Regions from separate parts of the Rhodopseudomonas boonkerdii genome, predicted to be linked through region 1. Evidence: predicted binding sites of a transcription regulator. Region 1 holds the regulator's gene; each other region holds the start of a gene.

Region 1 (6,630 bases):
CTGATCAACAAGGCTGGCAAGCCGGTGCAGCCGACCGTCGCCGCCTTCCAGGCTGCTGCTTCCAATGCTGACTGGGCCAAGGCTCCAGGTTACTACGTGATCCTGACCGATCAGCCGGGCGATGCTTCGTGGCCGATCACCGCTGCGACCTTCATTCTCATGCACAAGACCCCGACCGACAAGGCGGCGTCGGCTGAAGCGCTGAAGTTCTTTAAGTGGTCGTTCGAGAAGGGCGGCAAGGCCGCCGAAGAACTCGATTACATCCCGATGCCGGACTCGGTCGTCAAGCTGATCGAGAAGACCTGGTCTTCGGACATCAAGAGCTAAGCTGTGGCTCTTCGGCGGAGGAGAGGGGCATCTCTCCTCCGCTTCTTTCCAATTGATTTATTTCGTCTCTTTTCTTGATCGGACTTCGCGCCCTGGCAGGCCCATTCAGGGTGTCATGTTTCGGGTATCAGGTAGTAACTTAGGGGACTGGGCGTGGCAGATATGGCCGTACAGAGCTCTTCGATGGACGCCGCTGGACCGTATGATCGCGCCAAGGCGCTCAATGCATTCAAGACCGGCGACCAGGTTTTCTATTGGCTGACGCGCATTTCAGCGCTCTCGGTTCTGTTCATTCTCGGCGGTATCATCCTGTCGTTGATTGCCGGCGCATGGCCGGCGCTCAAGGAGTTCGGCTTTTCCTTTCTGTTCACGCAGCGCTGGGCGCCGTCCGCAGATCCGCCAGTGCTCGGCGCGCTCGGCCCGATCTACGGTACGCTTGTCACCTCGGTGATCGCCATGGCGATCGCCATCCCGGTCGGCATCGGCATCGCTATCTTCCTTACCGAATTGTGCCCGCAGTGGCTGCGTCGCCCGATCGGCATGGCCGTCGAACTGCTCGCCGGCATTCCCTCGATCATTTACGGCATGTGGGGCTTCTTCGTGCTTGGCCCGTTCCTGGCCAATCATTTTCAGCCCTTCATGATCGCGACCTTCGAAGGCGTACCAGTGCTTGGCACTATCTTCGCCGGTCCGCCGTCCTATCTCTCGCTGTTCAATGCTTCGCTGATCCTTGCCATCATGGTGCTGCCCTTCATTACCTCGATCTCGGTCGATGTATTCAAGACGGTGCCGCCGGTGCTGAAGGAGGCGGCTTACGGCGTCGGCTGCACCACCTGGGAAGTCGTCCGCAATGTCGTCATCCCCTATACCCGCGTCGGCGTGATCGGTGGCGTCATGCTGGCGCTCGGCCGTGCACTCGGTGAGACAATGGCGGTGACCTTCATCATCGGTAACTCGTTCCGTATCACCGGCTCGTTGTTCGGTCCCGGCACGACGATCTCCGCGGCCATCGCCTCGGAATTCGCGGAATCCGATGGCTTGCATCAGTCCGGCTTGATCCTGCTCGGCCTGCTGCTGTTCATCCTCACCTTCCTGGTGCTCTCAGCTGCTCGGCTGATGCTGCTGCGCCTCGAAAAGAAGGCTGGTAAGTAACATGAGCCTCAATCCGATTTACGTTTCGCGGCGTCGCAACGACAAGATCGTTCGCATTCTCTGCCTGGGTGCCGCTGTGTTCGGCGTTACCTGGCTGGCTCTGATTCTGTTCACGCTTTTCTATAATGGTATCGCGGGCCTCAGCGTCCAGATCTTCACCCAGAACACGCCGCCTCCCGGTTCGACCGAGGGCGGCCTGCTCAACGCGATCGTCGGTTCGGTCATCATGACCGTGATCGGCGTCGGCATCGGTGCGCCGCTTGGTCTGTTCGCTGGTACCTACCTCGCGGAATATGGCAAGCACGACAAGCTCACCTCGGTGATCCGTTTCATCAACGACGTGTTGCTGTCGGCGCCCTCGATCATCATCGGCCTGTTCATCTATGGCGCGGTGGTGGTGCCGATGCGGGGTTTCTCGGCCATCGCAGGCGCGCTGGCGCTTGCCGTGATCGTGATCCCGGTCGTGGTCCGCACCACCGAGGACATGCTCGGTCTCGTGCCCAACCCGCTGCGCGAAGCGGCTTCGGCGCTTGGGCTGCCGCGCTCGCTGGTGATCAAGCGGATCGCCTATCGTGCGGCACGTGCCGGCCTTATCACCGGCGTGCTGCTGGCGACTGCCCGCGTCGCTGGTGAAACCGCGCCGCTGCTGTTCACTGCCTTGAGCAACCAGTTCTTCAGCCTGGATCTCTCACGCACGATGGCCAACCTGCCGGTGACCATCAACAACTTCGTCCAGAGCCCCTACGAATACTGGAAGCAGCTCGCCTGGAGCGGTGCGCTGATCATCACCCTGACCGTCCTTGCCCTGAACATTGGCGCGCGCATTCTCGGCGCCGAGAGGAAAGCAAAATGAGTGATCTCTCTCTTTCCGCCGGCAATCCCGGCGTCTCGATGCCGTCGCTCATGCCGCAGACCGATGCGCGTCCCAAGGTCAGCGTGCGCGATCTGAATTTCTACTACGGCGAACACCACGCCCTGAAGAAGATCAACCTGAATCTCGCCACCAACCGCGTCACCGCCTTCATCGGGCCGTCGGGCTGCGGCAAGTCCACGTTGTTGCGCATTTTCAACCGCATGTATGACCTCTATCCGGGGCAGCGCGCGGAAGGCCAGGTCATGCTGGACAGCCAGAACATTCTGGATCCGAAGCTCGATCTCAACCTGCTGCGCGCCCGTATCGGCATGGTGTTCCAGAAGCCGACCCCGTTCCCGATGACGATCTATGAAAACATCGCCTTCGGTATCCGCCTGTATGAGAAGATTTCCAAGGCGGAGATGGATGTACGCGTCGAGAAGGCGCTGCGTGGCGGTGCGCTCTGGAACGAGGTCAAGGACAAGCTGAACGCCTCGGGCCTCAGCCTGTCGGGCGGCCAGCAGCAGCGTCTGTGCATCGCGCGCACCATCGCGGTGCGTCCGGAAGTGATCCTGTTCGACGAACCTTGCTCGGCGCTCGATCCGATCTCGACCGCCAAGGTCGAAGAACTGATCGACGAACTCAAGGATCAGTACACGATCGCCATTGTGACCCATAACATGCAGCAGGCGGCGCGCGTCTCCGACACCACCGCCTTCATGTATCTCGGTGAGCTGGTCGAATTCGATCAGACCAACAAGATCTTCACCTCGCCGAGCGACCGCCGCACTCAGGATTACATCACCGGCCGTTTCGGCTGACGCGATCAACTCGCGAGAGGATTGAGCTATGGCTTTTGAACATACGACTAAGGCCTTCGACGACGATCTTCAAGAACTGACCCGTCTCGTCGCCGAGATGGGAGGCCTCGCCGAGCGTCAAATCGTCGAATCCGTCGACGCCCTGATCCGCCGTGACGTAGCCCTGGGCGCGCGCGTGGTGGCGACCGACGCGGAAATCGACCAGCTGCAACGGATGATCGAAGAGCGTGCCGTTCTCACCATCGCCAAGCGTCAGCCGATGGCGGTGGACCTGCGCGAGATCGTCGGCGCGCTTCGCGTTGCCACGGATCTCGAGCGCATCGGCGATCTCAGCAAGAATATCGGCAAGCGTGTCAATGCGCTGGATAGCGATTTCCACCCGCTGAAGCTGATCCGCGGCCTCGAGCATATGACCGATCTGGTGAATACCCAGGTCAAGGCGGTGCTTGACGCCTATGCCGCGCATGACCTGCCGGCAGCGATGAGCGTATGGAAGGGCGATGAGGAAATCGACGCGATCTGTACGTCGCTATTCCGCGAGCTTCTCACTTACATGATGGAAGATCCGCGCAACATTTCGTTCTGCATCCATCTGATGTTCTGCGCCAAGAACATCGAACGGATTGGCGATCACGCGACCAATATCGCCGAGACCGTATTCTACATGATCGAAGGTCAGCAGATGGTCGACAAGCGTCCGAAGGGCGACATGACCAACTTTGCGACACCGGCGAGCTGAGGCTCGCCGCGACGTCCCTGAACGAAAGATAGGAACGAGCCATATGAACGCGCGCATTCTGGTAGTGGAAGACGAGGAAGCTCTGACCACACTGCTGCGCTACAATCTCGACGCCGAAGGTTACGATGTCGAGACGGTTGCCCGCGGCGACGATGCCGACACCCGCTTGAAAGAGCGCGTACCGGACCTCGTGGTCCTCGACTGGATGCTGCCGGGGTTGTCCGGCATCGAACTCTGCCGTCGCTTGCGGGCGCGGCCGGAAACCAAGGCGCTGCCGATCATCATGCTCACCGCCCGCGGTGAGGAGAGCGAGCGCGTTCGTGGCCTCGCCACCGGCGCGGACGATTACATCGTCAAGCCATTCTCCGTCCCGGAGTTGCTGGCCCGTGTGAAGGGTCTCTTGCGTCGTGCGGCACCGGAACGTCTTGCCACCGTACTTGCCTTCGGCGATATCGAACTCGACCGCGACAAGCGCCGGGTCGTCCGTGCGTCGCGTCCGATCGATCTTGGTCCGACCGAATATCGGCTGCTTGAGTTCTTCCTCGAGCATCCCGGCCGCGTGTTCAGCCGCGAACAGCTGCTCGACAGTGTCTGGGGCCGCGACATCTATATCGATGAGCGCACGGTCGACGTTCACATCGGTCGTCTGCGCAAGCTGCTCAATCCGGCCGGCGAGCCCGATCCGATCCGCACCGTTCGCGGCGCCGGCTATGCGCTCGATGATCGTTTCGACAAGGCGGCGGAGTAACTCTGCTTCCATACGGTTCGCCCTCATCCAGAGGAGCGGCCGTAGGCCGCGTCTCGAAGGATGGATACGGAACGCCCACAACTCATGGTTCGAGACGGCGCTGCGCGCCTCCTCACTATGAGGGCGGAGATGATGGCTCTTCCCGATAGCAAAATACGAAAAATGCCCGGCTCGTCGCCGGGCATTTTTGTTAGCTCATTACTCTTTCGCTTACCGCGGCGGCTTCGGTGCAGTGCGACGGCGATCCGCTGCCGGCTGATAGGCGATGCGCGAATGGTGCGCGCAGTAAGGAGCGCCCGCCACGGCCTTGCCGCCGCAGAAATAGAAATCGGAACTGGCCGGATCGCCGACCGGCCAGTGGCAGGTGGCGTCGCTGAGTTCGACGAGCTGCAGGCGTTGGCTGATCGGGATCACATTGTCGACCGCGATCGGATCCGGCTCCATCTCGACGTCGTAGTTGTGCGCCAGCGCAGTGTTGCCACGGGCCACGGGGCGCGGCATTCGCACCATTTGGGCCGGTCGCGGCTTGCGCGGGCGCGGCGCGGCGGACGAAGGGCTCTTGGCGCGGCCGGACAGGCCGAGCCGATGCACCTTGCCGATCACGGCGTTACGGGTGACGTTACCGAGTTCCGCTGCAATCTGGCTGGCGGAAAGGCCGCCCTCCCAGAGTTTCTTCAGCTGTTCGACGCGATCGTCGGTCCAAGTGATTACCGTCATCGCCAAATCCCTTCGTAGGCGTCGGGCCGGATCGGCTCCGACGCTGCGACTTGAAATCGTCAAAAACCTCGCTGTCAGAATCCCTTAGCGCTCACCGGATGCATGACTGCTTCCGGCCTTACGCCGTACCGATAGTGTATAAGGGTCTACTGCCGCACGAGATGTCGTATCCGACAAGCCAAAAACTACATGATGCCGCGACTCACGCGCAAGAGTCGGCCGAGTCACATCCACATGCTTTGTGTCAACCAAGCAGAAAAAGCGGCTTTTTGTGCGCCCCGGGGTGGCTTGAAAGCCACTATGCGCGGTTGACACCCCGGGTGGCCCCCATAGAATATCGCGCGCGTGCCGCCCGAGAAGGGCGGCACGTTTCGTTTTGAGGGTCCGCTGCCCCGTGTCGCACTGTTGTCATCGATAGTGCCCGACATCGGTGGGGGCCACAGGCTGATTGATCGGAACCGTTATGACCAGCAACGCACCATCCTCGCAAATTTCTCAGGCTCACCTTCTGCCTGTCTTCGCGCGCGCAGATGTGGCGTTCGAGCGCGGTGAGGGGGCCTGGCTGATCTCGACGACCGGCGAGCGCTATCTCGATTTTACCAGCGGTGTTGCGGTCAATTCGCTCGGTCACGCGCATCCGCATATGGTCGCAGCGCTGCAGGAGCAGGCCACCAAATTGTGGCACATGTCGAACCTGTTCAAGAGCCCGGATGGTGAGCGCCTCGCCGCGCGGCTTTGCGAAAATTCGTTCGCTGATTTCGTGTTCTTCGCCAATTCGGGTGCGGAAGCGATGGAGTGCGCGTTGAAAGTGACGCGGCACTATCATTTCTCCAAGGGGCATCCCGAGCGCACGCGCATCATCACCTTTGAAGGCGCGTTCCACGGCCGCACGCTCGGCACGCTCGCCGCGACCGGCGCCGCCAAGTATCTCGAAGGCTACGGGAAACCGCTGGAAGGCTTCGACCAGGTGCCGCTTGGCGATCTCGATGCGGTGAAGGCGGTGATCGGTCCGGAGACCGCCGGCATCCTCATCGAGCCGCTGCAGGGCGAAGGCGGCGTGCGGGCTGCGTCCAATGTGTTCTTCAAGGCGCTGCGCGAGCTGTGCGACAAGAATGGCATCCTTTTGATCTTCGACGAGGTGCAGACCGGCATGGGCCGCACCGGCACGCTGTTCGCCTACCAGCGTCTTGGCGTGACGCCGGATGTGATGTCGCTGGCCAAAGCACTCGGTGGCGGTTTCCCGATAGGTGCTTGCCTTGTCACCGCCGCTGCG
Region 2 (6,630 bases), 1.7 Mb from region 1:
ATGCCGCCGATATCGGCGTCGACACCTCCCGCGCCGGGGTCGTCGATCTGCTGGTGGCCGACGGCACCAGCACCTTGCAGTCCTGGCAGGGTGGCAACGGCGCCTGGAACAGCAGCAACCCGAACTGGCTCAATGTCGGCGGCACAGTGCCGGCGCGGTGGGCGGCTATGAACGCCGCGTTCGAGGGCGGCGGCGGCACGGTGACAGTCGCTGGACCGCAGACCTTCGACAGCCTGCAATTCGTGACCAACGGCTACACGCTGATCGGTGGCGCCGGCGGCGAGCTGGTGCTCGGCGCGAACGGCGGCGAGCTGCGGGTGCTGGCGGGGGTGACGGCGAGCATCGCCGCGCCGATCACCGGCGCTGGCGGCGTCAGCAAGACCCAGGACGGCACGCTGATCCTGTCCGGCCTCAACACCTATACCGGCGGCACCACCATCAATGCCGGTGTGCTGGCGCTGGCCGGCGGCGGCACGCTCGGTGATGCGGCGAACGCCACCACGATCAACGGCGCAACCGCGGTGCTCGATCTCGGCGGCACGGCGCAAATCCAGAACGGCGGCGTCTCCTTGCAGAACGGCGGCACGATCCGCAACGGGTCGTTGACCGGGGCGCTGACGTCGAGCGGCGGCACGATCGACCGGCTCGGCGGCAGTGCAAGCCTTGCCGTTAGCGGCGGCACGACCCAGATGCTCGGCGCGAACGGCTATACCGGCGCGACCACGGTGAGCAGCGGCGTGCTGGAGATCGCCGCGGGCGGCAGCATCGCCTCGGACGTGACGGTGAACGCCGGTCGCTTCATCAGCAACGGCATGTCGTCCGGGACGATGACGGTGAACGCGGGCGGCATCCTTGGCGGCAACGGCATCGTCGGGGACACGGCGATCAACGGCGGCACGCTGTCGCCGGGCAACTCGATCGGCACTCTGACGGTGCGGGGCAATCTCGTGTTCACGGCGGCATCGACCTATATGGTGGAGGTCGATCCGACTCATGCCGATCGCACCAATGTGACGGGCACGGCGACGCTCGGCGGAGCAACGGTGCAGGCGACCTATGCCAGCGGTGCCTATGTGACGCGGCAATACACCATCCTCAATGCGGCGGGTGGTGTCAGCGGCACGTTCGCGTCGCTGGTCAACACCAATCTGCCGGCGAACTTCACGCCGTCGCTGAGTTATGACGCCAACAACGCCTACCTCAACCTGACGCTGAACTTCACGCCGCCCGATCCGCCGGGTGCGCCAAGCTTCGGCAGCGGGCTCAGCAGCAACCAGAGCAACGTCGCCAATGCGCTGATCAACTCGTTCAACACGGCAGGCGGCATTCCGCTGGTGTTCGGCGCGCTGACGCCGCAGGGCTTGACGCAGGTCTCCGGCGAAACTGCCGCCGGTAGCCAGCAGGCGACGTTCGATGCGATGACCCAGTTCATGGGCGTGATCACCGATCCGTTCAGCGCCGGGCGCGGCGGTAGCGGCACCGGCGCGACCGGCTTTGCTGCGGAAGATGATGCGTTCAACGCTTATGCATCTTCCGGCCGCAAGCGCACGGGCGCCGACGCCTATGCGATGTTTGCCAAGGCACCGCCCCGCGCGCCTGCATTCGAAGCTCGCTGGAACGTGTGGGCCGCCGGCTTCGGCGGATCGCAGACCACCGACGGCAATGGCGCGACCGGATCGAACACCACCACCAGCCGGCTCGGTGGGGTCGCGGTCGGTGCGGATTACTGGTTTTCGCCGAACACGCTTGCCGGTTTTGCCCTCGCCGGCGGCGGCACGAATTTCAGCGTGGCGAATGGCGGCCGCGGGCGATCCGATCTGTTCCAGGCCGGCGCGTTTGTTCGCCATACCGTGGGCTCGACCTACATCACGGCCGCCGCCGCCTATGGCTGGCAGGATATCACCACCGATCGCACGGTCACCGTTGCCGGCATCGACCAGCTTCGCGCCCAGTTCAACGCCAACGCCTATTCCGGCCGTGTCGAGGTCGGCAATCGCTGGGTGATGCCGTGGGTCGATGGCGTCGGCGTCACGCCCTATGCCGCCGCCCAGGTCATAGCCTTCGATCTGCCGTCCTATGCGGAAACCGCCAATGCCGGCGGCAATATGTTTGCGCTGGCCTACGCCGCCAGGACCGCCACATCGACGCGATCGGAACTCGGCATCCGCACCGACAAATCCTTCGCTGTCGGTGATGCGATCCTGACCCTGCGCGGCCGTGCCGCCTGGGCGCATGACTACACCAGCGACCGCAGCGTCGCCGCCACGTTCCAGTCGCTGCCCGGCGCGAGCTTTGTGGTGAACGGCGCCGCGCCCGCGCGCAACGCGGCGCTCACCACCGCATCGGCGGAGATGACGTTCAGCAGCGGCCTCTCGCTGGCCGCGAGTTTCGAAGGCGAATTCTCCGACGTCACCACCAGCTATGCCGGCAAGGGCGTCGTGCGCTACGTGTGGTGAGACGGTGTCACGAGAGCGGATGAGAGCAGTTTCGAGCTGAACCGTGTCCCGGACGCGATGCGGCGCTCAGGCGAAGCGAAGCTTCGCCGCAAGTGCCGCCTCGCAGAGCCGGGACCGTACCAAGCGCCGGAGCCTGTGACGGTCCCGGTTCTGCGCAGCAGCCTTGTCGGCGATGCCTTGCATCGCCTGCGCCGCAGCGCGCCCGGGACACGATGTCGTCGAAACAGAATTGCTTTGCGAACGGCGGACGACGCCTTCCGTCGCTCTTCGCGCGTTGGCGGACGAGTCGGCTCATGCGCCCTTTAATACTTCTCAGGCACATACATCTCCGCAGGCACGGGGGCGCGGAAATAGTCGGGGTTGCGCACGCGTTCCGGCAGCGCCACCGGCTCATAGGGCAGATCCTTGTACGGGATTTGCGCGAGCAGGTGCGCGATGCAGTTCAGGCGGGCCTTCTTCTTGTCGACGGCCTGCACCACATGCCACGGCGCTTCCGGAATATGCGTATGTTCGAGCATCGCTTCCTTGGCCTTGGTATAGGCCTCCCAGCGCGCGCGGGCCTGCACGTCCATCGGGGAGAGCTTCCACTGCTTCAGGGGATCGGCGATGCGCATGGCAAAGCGCAGATGCTGCGCCTCGTCGGTGATCGAGAACCAGTATTTGATCAGGATGATGCCCGAGCGCACCAGCATGCGTTCGAATTCGGGCACCGAGCGGAAGAATTCCTGCACGTCGTCCTCGGTGCAGAAGCCCATCACGCGCTCGACGCCGGCGCGGTTGTACCAGGAGCGGTCGAACAGCACCATTTCGCCGCCGGCCGGCAGATGCGACACGTAACGCTGGAAGTACCATTGGGTGCGCTCGCGCTCGTTCGGCGCGGGCAGGGCGGCGACGCGGCAGATGCGCGGATTGAGCCGCTGGGTGATGCGCTTGATGACGCCGCCCTTGCCGGCGCTGTCGCGGCCCTCGAAGATCACCACGACCTTCAGCTTCTCGTGCTGCACCCAGCTCTGCAGCTTCACCAGCTCGCCCTGCAGGCGGAACAGTTCCTTGAAATAGGTGCGGCGGTCGACCGATGAGGTCAGCTTCTGGCCGGCCAGCTCATCGGCCATCTGGTCGATGCGGTCTTCGTCGAGTTCGAGTTCCATTTCCTCGTCGTAGCTGTCGAGCATCTCCTCACGCACGCGGTCATGCATGGCTTTTGCATTGTCGGGGGAGAGTTCGTTCATGGTCGCCTCGGGAAACGAGTGGGTGATCGATGTCGGTCCAACCGGGTTGAACCAACATCGAATGTCATTGGTGTGACATGCGTTCCACCAACTCCATCTCGAACCATGAGTTGGCTTGGCTCGGAGCTTTCCAGTCATCCTTCGAGATGCGGCCTGCGCGGCCCCTCAGAGTCTGACTCATAAAGCGGTCTGGGCGCGAGCTCATGGTTCGAGACGCGGCCAAGTGGACGCTCCTCACCATGAGGGTTCTTCTATACTCCGCCCTCATCCTGAGGAGCCGCGCAGCGGCGTCTCCCAGCGAATGGCGTAGCCATTCGCAAGGGATGGCCGAAAAGGCTCCGAGCCAAGCCATCTCATGGTTCGAGACGGCGCTGTCAGCGGCGCAATTGCGCCGCTAGGCCTCCTCACCATGAGGGACTGTTGCGCTCCGTCTAGGCGACCAGCAGCGCCAAACTACAGACCGCCTTTCCAGTCAAGCTCTCAGGATGAGGGCAGAGACGTAGGGCGGATGAGCGAAGCGTCATCCGCCGGCCGATTGCATGGCGGAAACTCCGCGGCGGATGACGGCTGCGCCTTATCCGCCCTACGACCCGGCGTCACAGCTTATACGCCGTCCGGAATCCGCCCCAATGCCGTCCCTGCACGCGCACGGGGACGTCGATCTCGCGCATCATCACGGTGGTGCCATTGCCCATGTCGCGGGCATAGCTCTGGATCAGATAGGCGCGGGTGTTGCGTCCGGCGGCGAGGCCCGCCGTATCGTTGAAAATGCGGCGGTTGCGGCAATTGGCGGTGTTCCAGGCGACGTCGCCGGGGCGCTGCGGCTTCGAATAGATGCCGTTATGCACCGGCAGATAGCCGTTGCGGTCGATCATGACGCAGAATGCCATGCGCGAATCCCGGGCGAGAAACGCGTCCTGGAATTCCGGCAGCGCGCGCTCAGCCCAGGGCAGCATCCGCGTGCGGTACTGCACGGGATTGCTGCCGGCGATCTCCACATAGGTCTCGTCGAACATGTCGTCGATGGTGATCGCGCCCGATGCGACGCCGTCGGCGAAGATCTTGTTGAGCGCCGCGCCTGCGTCGAGCGCCCGCGTCACGAATTCGGTGTTCTCGTCGTGGATCGCCCAGAGCCGGTCCTCGATGCGGCTGACAAGATGTGCATCCGGCGCTACGAAGCGGGCCTGTGCGCCGCTGTTGCCACGCGCGTCGATGCGCAGCCGGCATGCGCCGATCTCGCCGAGCTCCGCGGACAGCACCGCGTGCAGCGGCAGCCGCGCCGCATCCGGCCCGCCGATCAGCACGCCATCCATGGCGATCTCATAGACCGGCGCGCGCAGCTGTCCGCCGCCCGTGTCCAGCACGATATCCAGATGGCAGGGCAGGCGTTCGCGCTTGCGCTGTTCCTCGCTCGCGGCGTCCTGCTTCAGCAGCACCGCGCAGCGCGATTTCAGTTTCGAGGCAAACAGCGTCACCGCGGCGCCGGCCTGCGCGACGTCCGCGCCATGTTCCGTCGCCGTCCTGGCCGCGGCATCGATTTTCTGCGCGCTGTCGCCGACCGCGGCGATGAATTGCGACGCGGCGGCTGCGTTGCTCGCCATCTCGCCGGTGGTCGTATTCTGCTCGGCCACGGCCTCATTCACATGGGAGAACACCGGGCGGATCGCCGCGATCGCCGCGGAGATCCGCTGCACCGCCTCGACTGAATTCGCGGCGTCGCGCTGCAGCGTGTCGACCTTGCGCTTGATCTCTTCGGTGGCCCCCTGGGTCTGCACCGCCAGCGCCTTCACTTCCGTCGCGACCACGGCAAAGCCGCGCCCTGCGGCGCCGGCCCGTGCGGCCTCGATGGTCGCGTTCAGGGCCAGCATGGTGGTCTGCCGCGCGATCTGGGCGATCAGGTCCAGCACCTGGCCGATGGCCGCGGAGGATTCCCGCAGCCGGTCCACATTCAGGCTGGCCTCATGGGCGGCAGCGCCGGCCGCGTCCGCCAGCTGGCCGGCATCGCGCACCTGTGCGCCGATGGCCTGGGCCGAATGGGTGAACTTGTCGGCGGCATGGGAGAAGGTTGCGGCGGTCGCCAGCGCGCCGGTGCTGCGGTCTGTCAACGCATCGGTGCGGGTGCGGATCGCGGCGAGGGTTGCCGCGGTCGATTCGGCGCCTCCCGCCACCGCGCCTGCGGCCTTCTCCAGCTGGCGGACGAGGCCGCCGAGTTCGAGCTCCAGCAACTCCAGGATGTCGCGGGCAGGGTCGGGTTCGGGAAGCGGCGGCTGGGCATGAGGGGCAGGTTTTTCAGCGTCGATCACCGGCACGGCCGTCTCGGCCAGCCGCTTGCGAAACAGTTGGATCGCCATGCCTCCCCCGCTATGCAATTTATGCGAGTAGTCTTGCACCTACCGGTGAAACGATCGTTAAGCGGCATTTGGCCGGGGCGGCCGATTTTCGCTATTCCGCCGTTTTTTTGATTTTGCCAATTTCGCCCCCTATAACCCCCCGCCACAGCCCTCATATTCAATCAGTCGGACGATCGAGAGACCTGCATGGCCGGACATTCCCAATTCAAGAACATCATGCACCGCAAGGGCCGTCAGGACGCCCAGAGGTCCAAGCTGTTCTCCAAGCTGGCCCGCGAAATTACCGTGGCGGCCAAGCTGGGAACGCCGGATCCGGCAATGAATCCGCGCCTGCGCTCCGCGGTGCTGGCGGCGCGCGCGGAGAACATGCCAAAGGACAATATCGAGCGCGCCATCAAGAAGGCCGCGGGCAACGATGGCGAGAACTACGATGAAATCCGTTACGAGGGGTACGGCCCCGGTGGCGTCGCCGTCATCGTCCAGGCGCTGACCGACAATCGCAACCGCGCCGCCTCGGACATCCGCTCCTATTTCACCAAGTCGGGCGGCAATATGGGGGAAACCGGTTCGGTGTCCTTCATGTTCGATCGGGTC
Region 3 (6,630 bases), 2.0 Mb from region 1:
CGAGAGCGCGTTTGGTGGAGGATGGGCTGCTGGAGGCGTTGGAGTGTCGGCAATCTGTTTACCGGATGAGGCCTTCAATGCCACTGATCTGGATGCGGCGGCTTCACTTGGCAAGCGGGTCGCGAATATCGTCTTGAAGCTTGCGGGTTGAAACCAGCGAGGAAGCCGTGTCGTGAAACCTGAAGCTCCAGCTCATGCAGTAGCCGCGTCACCAGAAGTAGGCGCTTTGCTGGCCCAGGGTGGCGATGCCAGAGCCTTCGAACTGATCGCTGATCGGGCGTCAAAAATCCCTGCAAGGCAGAAATAATTCCCTGCTCAGTTCACAGGGAATAAAGCGCACATGGGGCAAATCCAAGCGGAAAAGAAGCCGCATCTAGACCTTTTCGGGAGCTGAAAAGCTATTTTCCCTGTAAAATTCCCTGTTTGCAGGGAAAGGTATGAGAGACGGGTACGAGTACTACTGTCGCCCCAGCCAGGCAGTCGGGGCATTAGTCGAGGCCGCCCTGCCAGCCGAGAAGGGCCCCCGATTTGGCGGCCTTTCGTAGATTCCGGAAAGTCTTTGGCCGAAGATCGGGTGTCGAAAGCCGAGAGTTCCCCGAAATTCAGATCCAGATTTCCGGTACCGTCGATGCGGTCGTAATGGGAAGTCGTGTTGCGCTAAAACGGGCACTTCGAAATTTGCTCATCGACGCAGCGACGCGCAGGGGGATTCGGTACGGTCCGCGTAACCGGAGGCAAAACTGCAAAGATCACGATCAGTGACGAAGGTCCTCGCGTAGCGCCCGACTTGTTGGATCAGGTATTGGAACCGTTTGTCCGAGCCGATCCTGCTCGTGCGCAGAACGTTCCCTGAGCTGGGCTTGGTCTCACAATTTCGCGGAAATCATTCGCGAGGCGGCCGGCGATATCGCGATAAGAAATGGCCCGGATGGCGGTCTCATTCAGATTGTCGATCTGCCGTCGTTAATGACAATGTGATCGGCCGAGATAGATCAGAAGTCGCGTAACCTGGGTGCGATGCTTTGGTATCATCGGTACTAACTTTGATTGTCTTGGAAATGTTCGGAAAGATCGATTCCAACTTACGCCCGCTCCGGAGCTGAAGCTTGCTGTTGTGAAACAGCCGGGTACGTTTCAGTTTGAGGGGGGGAAGGGGAATATGACCCGATGCGGAAAGCTTCTGCCGAAGCTGTGGGTAGGCATTGTCTTATCGTTCTCTTTGCTATCGGAAACGTTCATACTGAACGCCGACGGCCATGTGCTTGCGGCAAAGATGGCCTCGACGAAAAGTGACAAAGGTACGCGGCACATCCTCCACCAAAGACCGGATGCTGCGGAATTATCATTGGTAGACTGAAAGCTACTCGCTTTCAGGAGCTGCCATCAGAGAGTTCCTCTTGGCGCAAAGCGGACGTTGCGCTGTCTACGGACGGACCAAATCTCTGACATCCAATTGTTACAATTGTGCCATAGCTACGTAGTTCCAGTTGCGGTGTCGCCTAACGCAAGGGTGAGAGATCTATGCCCGCGCCGTATCTTGCGCGTCAGGGCATTGTTAGTCGTCTTGCGGCAATGCTTTTAGTTCTGATGTTTGGCGGGGCTGTGTCGGCTTCGAACGATATGCGGCGTTTCGATATTCCGGTGCAGCCCCTTGCGGTGGCGCTCGCCGTTTTCGCTCACCAGACCGGTATGTCCGCGCTCATCGACGCCGAGGTCGCAAGCGGCAAGACGTCCTCAATGGTGAAGGGACGGCTCGCGCCGCATGACGCCTTGCGCATTCTTTTGGCCGGCACGGGCCTTTCGTTCCGCCGCGTCAACGATTCCGCCTTCGCGGTCGGCCCGAACACATCGGGTCAAGCGATCGGAAGTTCTTCCGATCATCGCCGCCGTGGTGAGTACGAGACTTATTTCGCGCGCATTCAGAATTCGTCTGAACGATCATTTTGCAGTGACCCGCGAATTGACCTCGGCCCAAAGCGAGCGGTGGTTCAGGTTTGGATTAGCGCGGCTGGTGAGGTCGATGCGGTCCACGCCGTCAGTGTTCATATCGATGAACAAGCTGCCGCCCTGACCGAGCGGTTGCTGCGGACCCGGTTGGCGCCACCGCCGGTCGGGTTGCCGCAGCCGGTGACCATGATCCTGAGCGGCGACCGAGCCGCGCGGCGTTGCGCCAATGGACGATCGGCGGCGCCATGACGGAGAACTCGACCGCCCGCATGCGGGCGATTTTCGAGGACAAGTATCAACGCTTTCGCGAGCGCCTGCGCCGCCGGTTGGGTTCCGACGCGCTGGCGATCGAGGTGCTGCACGAGACTTGGCTGCGGCTGGAGCGGATTGGCGACGCCAGCGCCATCCAGAAACCGGAATCCTATTTGTTCCGGATGGCGCTCAACGAGGCTGCTGACCGCAAGGAAGCCGACAATCGCAAACTGTCCGCGGCCGAGGTCGAAGTCCTGCGCCACATGATGGACCATACGCTCGATCCGGAACGGATCGCCGAGGCACGGCGTGAGATGGACGCGCTCGCCGCGGCGCTGAACGAACTGACGCCGCGGCGCAAGGCGATCTTCCTGCTCGCGCGGATCGACGAAATGAAACATGCCGATATCGCCGCGCGTTTCGGCATCTCCCCCCGCATGGTCGAGAAGGAGCTTGTGCAGGCCTTGCAGCATTGCGCGCAGCGGCTCGGAAGAAAAGTCGTTCGCCGGTTCGGTCCCGGCATCGCAAAAGAGTCATGGGGGGGATAGTGGCTGAGAAAGATACCCCAATGACGGACGCAAGCGCGGCGGACACGCTGGACGGCGAGGCGCGGGCCTGGCTCATGCGCCTGACCTCAGGCGACGCGACCGCCGGGGATGCGCGGGCGCTAAGGGCGTGGTGCGAGCGCAGCCCCGCCCATGCCAGGGCTTTTGCCGAGGCGAATTTGCTGTGGGACCGTCTCGATGACGTAGCCCGGCGACCGACTGCGGCGCCGGCTTTGCCAAGCGGTGCGTCGCCACAAAGCCGGCCATCGCGGCGTTGGTTCCTCGGCGGAGCGATCGCCGCCTCGGTCGCCGGTGCCGGCTATCTGGTGGCGCGCCCGCCCATGGAGCTCTGGCCGTCGCCGCGCGAATTCGCGGCCGACTATCGAACCCGTACGGCCGAACGCCGCGAAATCGCAGTGGGCGAGGGCGTCAGCATCGAGCTGAACACACGCAGCAGCCTCAATGTGAGCCAGACGACAGGCGAGCGCCAAGTCGAACTCATCGCGGGGGAGGCAGCCATATCGGTGTGGCCACGGCACACGGGAGCGCTGACGGTGCGGGCGGCGGGTGGCCTCGTTCATGCCGCCGACGCGCAGTTCAATCTGCGATGCGATGCCGGCCGTTCGGTGGTGACCTGTCATTGCGGAACCCTTGCGATCGACTATGCGGGACTATCGATCGAACTGGATGCTGGCCGGCAGCTTGCCTATGCCGATGGTGCGGTTGGCGCGCCCGTGACGGTCGATCCGGCCGTCGTGATGGCGTGGCGAGACGGACAACTGGTATTCCGGCAGATGCCGCTTGCCGAGGTCGTGGATGAGGTCAACCGCTATCGGACCGGACGCATCGTGCTGATGAATGAGGCGCTGGGCCGGCGTCCGGTCGATGCACGGATTCCGATCGATCGCGTGGACGATCTGATCGCGCTGGTCCGGGAAGCCTATGGCGCTAAAGTCACGGCATTGCCCGGCATCGTTGTGCTGTCCTGAGCCAAATTTCGTACGAAATATTTGTGACACGGTTCAGTCCCGCCCTGCCTCCAACCGTCTTACGGGCAATCACGAGAAGAGACGGAAAGCAGGGGCGTGTGTGTCATCCGCGAGTGACGGTTCGGCAATAGGAATTGCCGGCGGCAGTCGTGGATGTTCGATGTGTTCTGCCTCGGTCCCTTCGCTGGAACGGTCTCGGTGCGTTTCTGTCGCACCGTTTGAGGGGCAATCATGGCGTCGAACTTCAACAAGCTTCAGGTGTTCTCGCGTTCCGGCGCTCTGCTGACGACGGTCAGCACCGTTGCGCTCCTGATGTCGTCGCCACTGGTTTATGCCCGCGCATTGAATGGCGGCGGCAGCGCCGGCTCCGTCTCAGCGCCGAACATTGCGTCGGAAGCCGCTGCGCAGGCGGCGCAGCAGGCCGCTGCGGCGGCGCGGCAGTCGCAGGATTCGTTGGCGCGCGCGGCACGTGCCGTCCAGGACATCCAGGCGGTGCAAGCCGCAGCGCGTGCGGCGGCCGCAGCTGCGCAGGTCTCGGCCACGGCACCAGTCTTGGTGCCGAACGGTCTCGGTGCCGGCGGTCTGCTGCCGAACATGCCGGCGGGCTGGAGCGGCGCCAATGCGCCGACGCAGAACGTCGATGGCTCCGGGCAGACCCAGGTCAATATTCGCCAGACCACCCAGCAGGCGATCCTGAACTGGCAGAGCTTCAATGTCGGGGCGCGCACGACGCTGACCTTCGACCAGCAAGGCAATAGCAACTGGACTGCGCTCAACCGCGTCACTGCGGTAACCGGGCCGAGCCAGATCCTTGGCAATATCAAGGCCGACGGTCAGGTCTATGTGATCAACCAGAGCGGCATCATTTTCGGCGGCAACAGCCAGGTGAATGTCGGCGCCTTGATCGCATCGACCGCCGGCATCACCGATCAGCAATTCCGGACTAACGGCATCTATTCGACCCAGACCGGCGCGACCTATCTGCCGAGCTTCACTGCGTCGGGCGGCAAGGTCGTCGTCGAGGCCGGTGCGTCGATATCAACGCATGCGCCGTCCTCTGTGACGGTGGGCGGCGGCGCCGTGCTGATGATTGGCAGCGAGGTGGTCAATGCCGGCGCCATCGCGACGCCGAAGGGGCAGACGATCCTGGCGGGGGGCGACGACTTCATCCTGCGCAGCGGTTATAGCACCGATGCCAACCAGCTCTCGACCACCAATGGCAGCGAGATCGCGCCGGTGATCCGTGCCGGTAGTTCTGCGGGCAAAGTGACCAATATGGGCATCGTGCTGGCGCAGCGCGGCGATATCACGCTGGCCGGCCGCAGCGTGATGCAGGACGGCATTCTGCTCGCCACCACCTCGGTCCATCAGCGCGGCACGATCCATTTGCTGAACGCAGCGAGCGACAGCAGTGGTGGCGTCACCATGACGGGCAGGAGCGTCAGTGCGATCACGCCGGAACTGGATTCCAAGGATACTGCGCTCAACGCGCAGCGCGATGTGCTGATCGCCGCGTCGGGGCTGAACCTGCTGGCCCTTGCGCAGTTCGACAATCTGTCGGTGCTGACGGATCGCCGCGACCAGTCACGCATCGAGATCGTCACCGGCGGTCTGGTCGACTTCAGGAGCGGTTCCTACACCGCGGCGCAAGGCGGCCAGATCGCGGTCAGCGCCGGCACGCGCGTGTTCGCCGGGGCCGGCTCCGTCATCGATGTCTCCGGCGTGCAGGGCGCGGTGCGGCCGATGTCGGCCAATCAGGTGCAGGTCAATGTCCAGGGCAACGAGCTGCGCGACAGTCCGGTCAATCGCGACAGCGGCGCGCTGATCAGCAAGAATGTGTGGATCGACATCCGCGATCTCGTCTTCGTCGCCGCCGGCACCGGCGGCTATCCCGGTGACCGCTACTACACCAAAGGCGGGCTTCTGGAAGTCGGCGGCTATCTCGCCAATGCCGCGCACACCATCGGCGAATGGGCCGCGGTCGGCGGCACCATCACGCTGGCGGGGCCGGAGGTCGTCGCGCAGCAAGGTGCGAAATTCAACATCGCCGGCGGCTCGGTGAACTACGATGGCGGCTGGATCTATTCCAGCAAGCTGATCGGCACCGACGGTCGCATCTACAGCTTCGATACCGCCCCGGCCGACATGAAGCTTATTGCCGCAGCCGGCGGCTTCGTGCGCACGCACAACATCCAGGGCAAGGTCTCCGACCAGCTCACCGAAGTGTGGACCTCGATCTTCGACCGCACCACGTCGCGGCGCTGGGAGGACGGCTACACGGTCGGCCGCGATGCCGGCCGCCTCAACCTGTCGACGCCGACCGCGCTCATGGAAGCCGACATCATCGCCGATGTCGTCAAGGGCGCGCGCCAGACCTCGGTGCGCGCCGCCAATGTCGCCGATGGCTACAAGCAGGTGCAGAATGCCGCGCCGCTGGAAGGCACGCTCGGCCTCGGCCGTTATGGCGCTGTGGTCGGCGGCGCCGGCCTGCACGCATCGGATGTCCGATTCGGCGATATTGCCGATATCACCGCCGGGATGTCCGCCACAGATGCGCTGCCGTTGGCCCGTAAGGACACCGCCTGGTTCGACGTCCCCCACATCAATAAGCTGCATCTGGGCGGGCTCGATATCGGCACGACCGAGACGATCACCATCGAACGTGCGCTGACCGTGGCCGAGGGCGGCCGGATCAATCTCAACGCGGCGGTGGTCGATATCAAGGCCGATGTGACCGCGCGCGGCGGCTCGCTCACCGTGGACAACTACTTCAAGGGCGGTGGCGATCGTGGCGCTTCGCAGACATTGCTCAAGAACGGCGCGTCGTCGATCGCCCTGCATGACGGTGTGACGCTCGATCTGCGCGGATTGTGGGTCAACGCACTGCTGAACAGGGA

What was found. The regulator PhoB, encoded in region 1, activates phosphate uptake and scavenging genes when phosphate is short. The targets are predictions, from matches to a motif close to TGTCATNNANCTGTCAT.
Region 2: a site for PhoB is predicted at 3,748-3,764, ahead of ppk2 (polyphosphate kinase 2). Genes of this name have one in related genera too.
Region 3: a site for PhoB is predicted at 1,444-1,460, ahead of E0H22_RS19680 (STN domain-containing protein). Genes of this name have one in related genera too.

What each region holds. Positions count from the first base shown of each region.
Region 1 is NZ_CP036537.1:643,699-650,328, forward strand. It holds gene pstS (phosphate ABC transporter substrate-binding protein PstS) at 1-327, shown strand, start outside; gene pstC (phosphate ABC transporter permease subunit PstC) at 481-1,479, shown strand; gene pstA (phosphate ABC transporter permease PstA) at 1,481-2,332, shown strand; gene pstB (phosphate ABC transporter ATP-binding protein PstB) at 2,329-3,153, shown strand; gene phoU (phosphate signaling complex protein PhoU) at 3,182-3,892, shown strand; gene phoB (phosphate regulon transcriptional regulator PhoB) at 3,936-4,640, shown strand; gene E0H22_RS03025 (GcrA family cell cycle regulator) at 4,851-5,357, opposite strand; gene E0H22_RS03030 (aspartate aminotransferase family protein) at 5,821-6,630, shown strand, end outside.
Region 2 is NZ_CP036537.1:4,590,492-4,597,121, reverse strand. It holds gene E0H22_RS21090 (autotransporter domain-containing protein) at 1-2,456, shown strand, start outside; gene ppk2 (polyphosphate kinase 2) at 2,759-3,685, opposite strand; gene E0H22_RS21080 (methyl-accepting chemotaxis protein) at 4,282-6,036, opposite strand; gene E0H22_RS21075 (YebC/PmpR family DNA-binding transcriptional regulator) at 6,223-6,630, shown strand, end outside.
Region 3 is NZ_CP036537.1:4,278,520-4,285,149, reverse strand. It holds gene E0H22_RS19685 (flavodoxin family protein) at 1-151, shown strand, start outside; gene E0H22_RS19680 (STN domain-containing protein) at 1,522-2,196, shown strand; gene E0H22_RS19675 (RNA polymerase sigma factor) at 2,193-2,747, shown strand; gene E0H22_RS19670 (FecR family protein) at 2,768-3,733, shown strand; gene E0H22_RS19665 (filamentous hemagglutinin family protein) at 3,965-6,630, shown strand, end outside.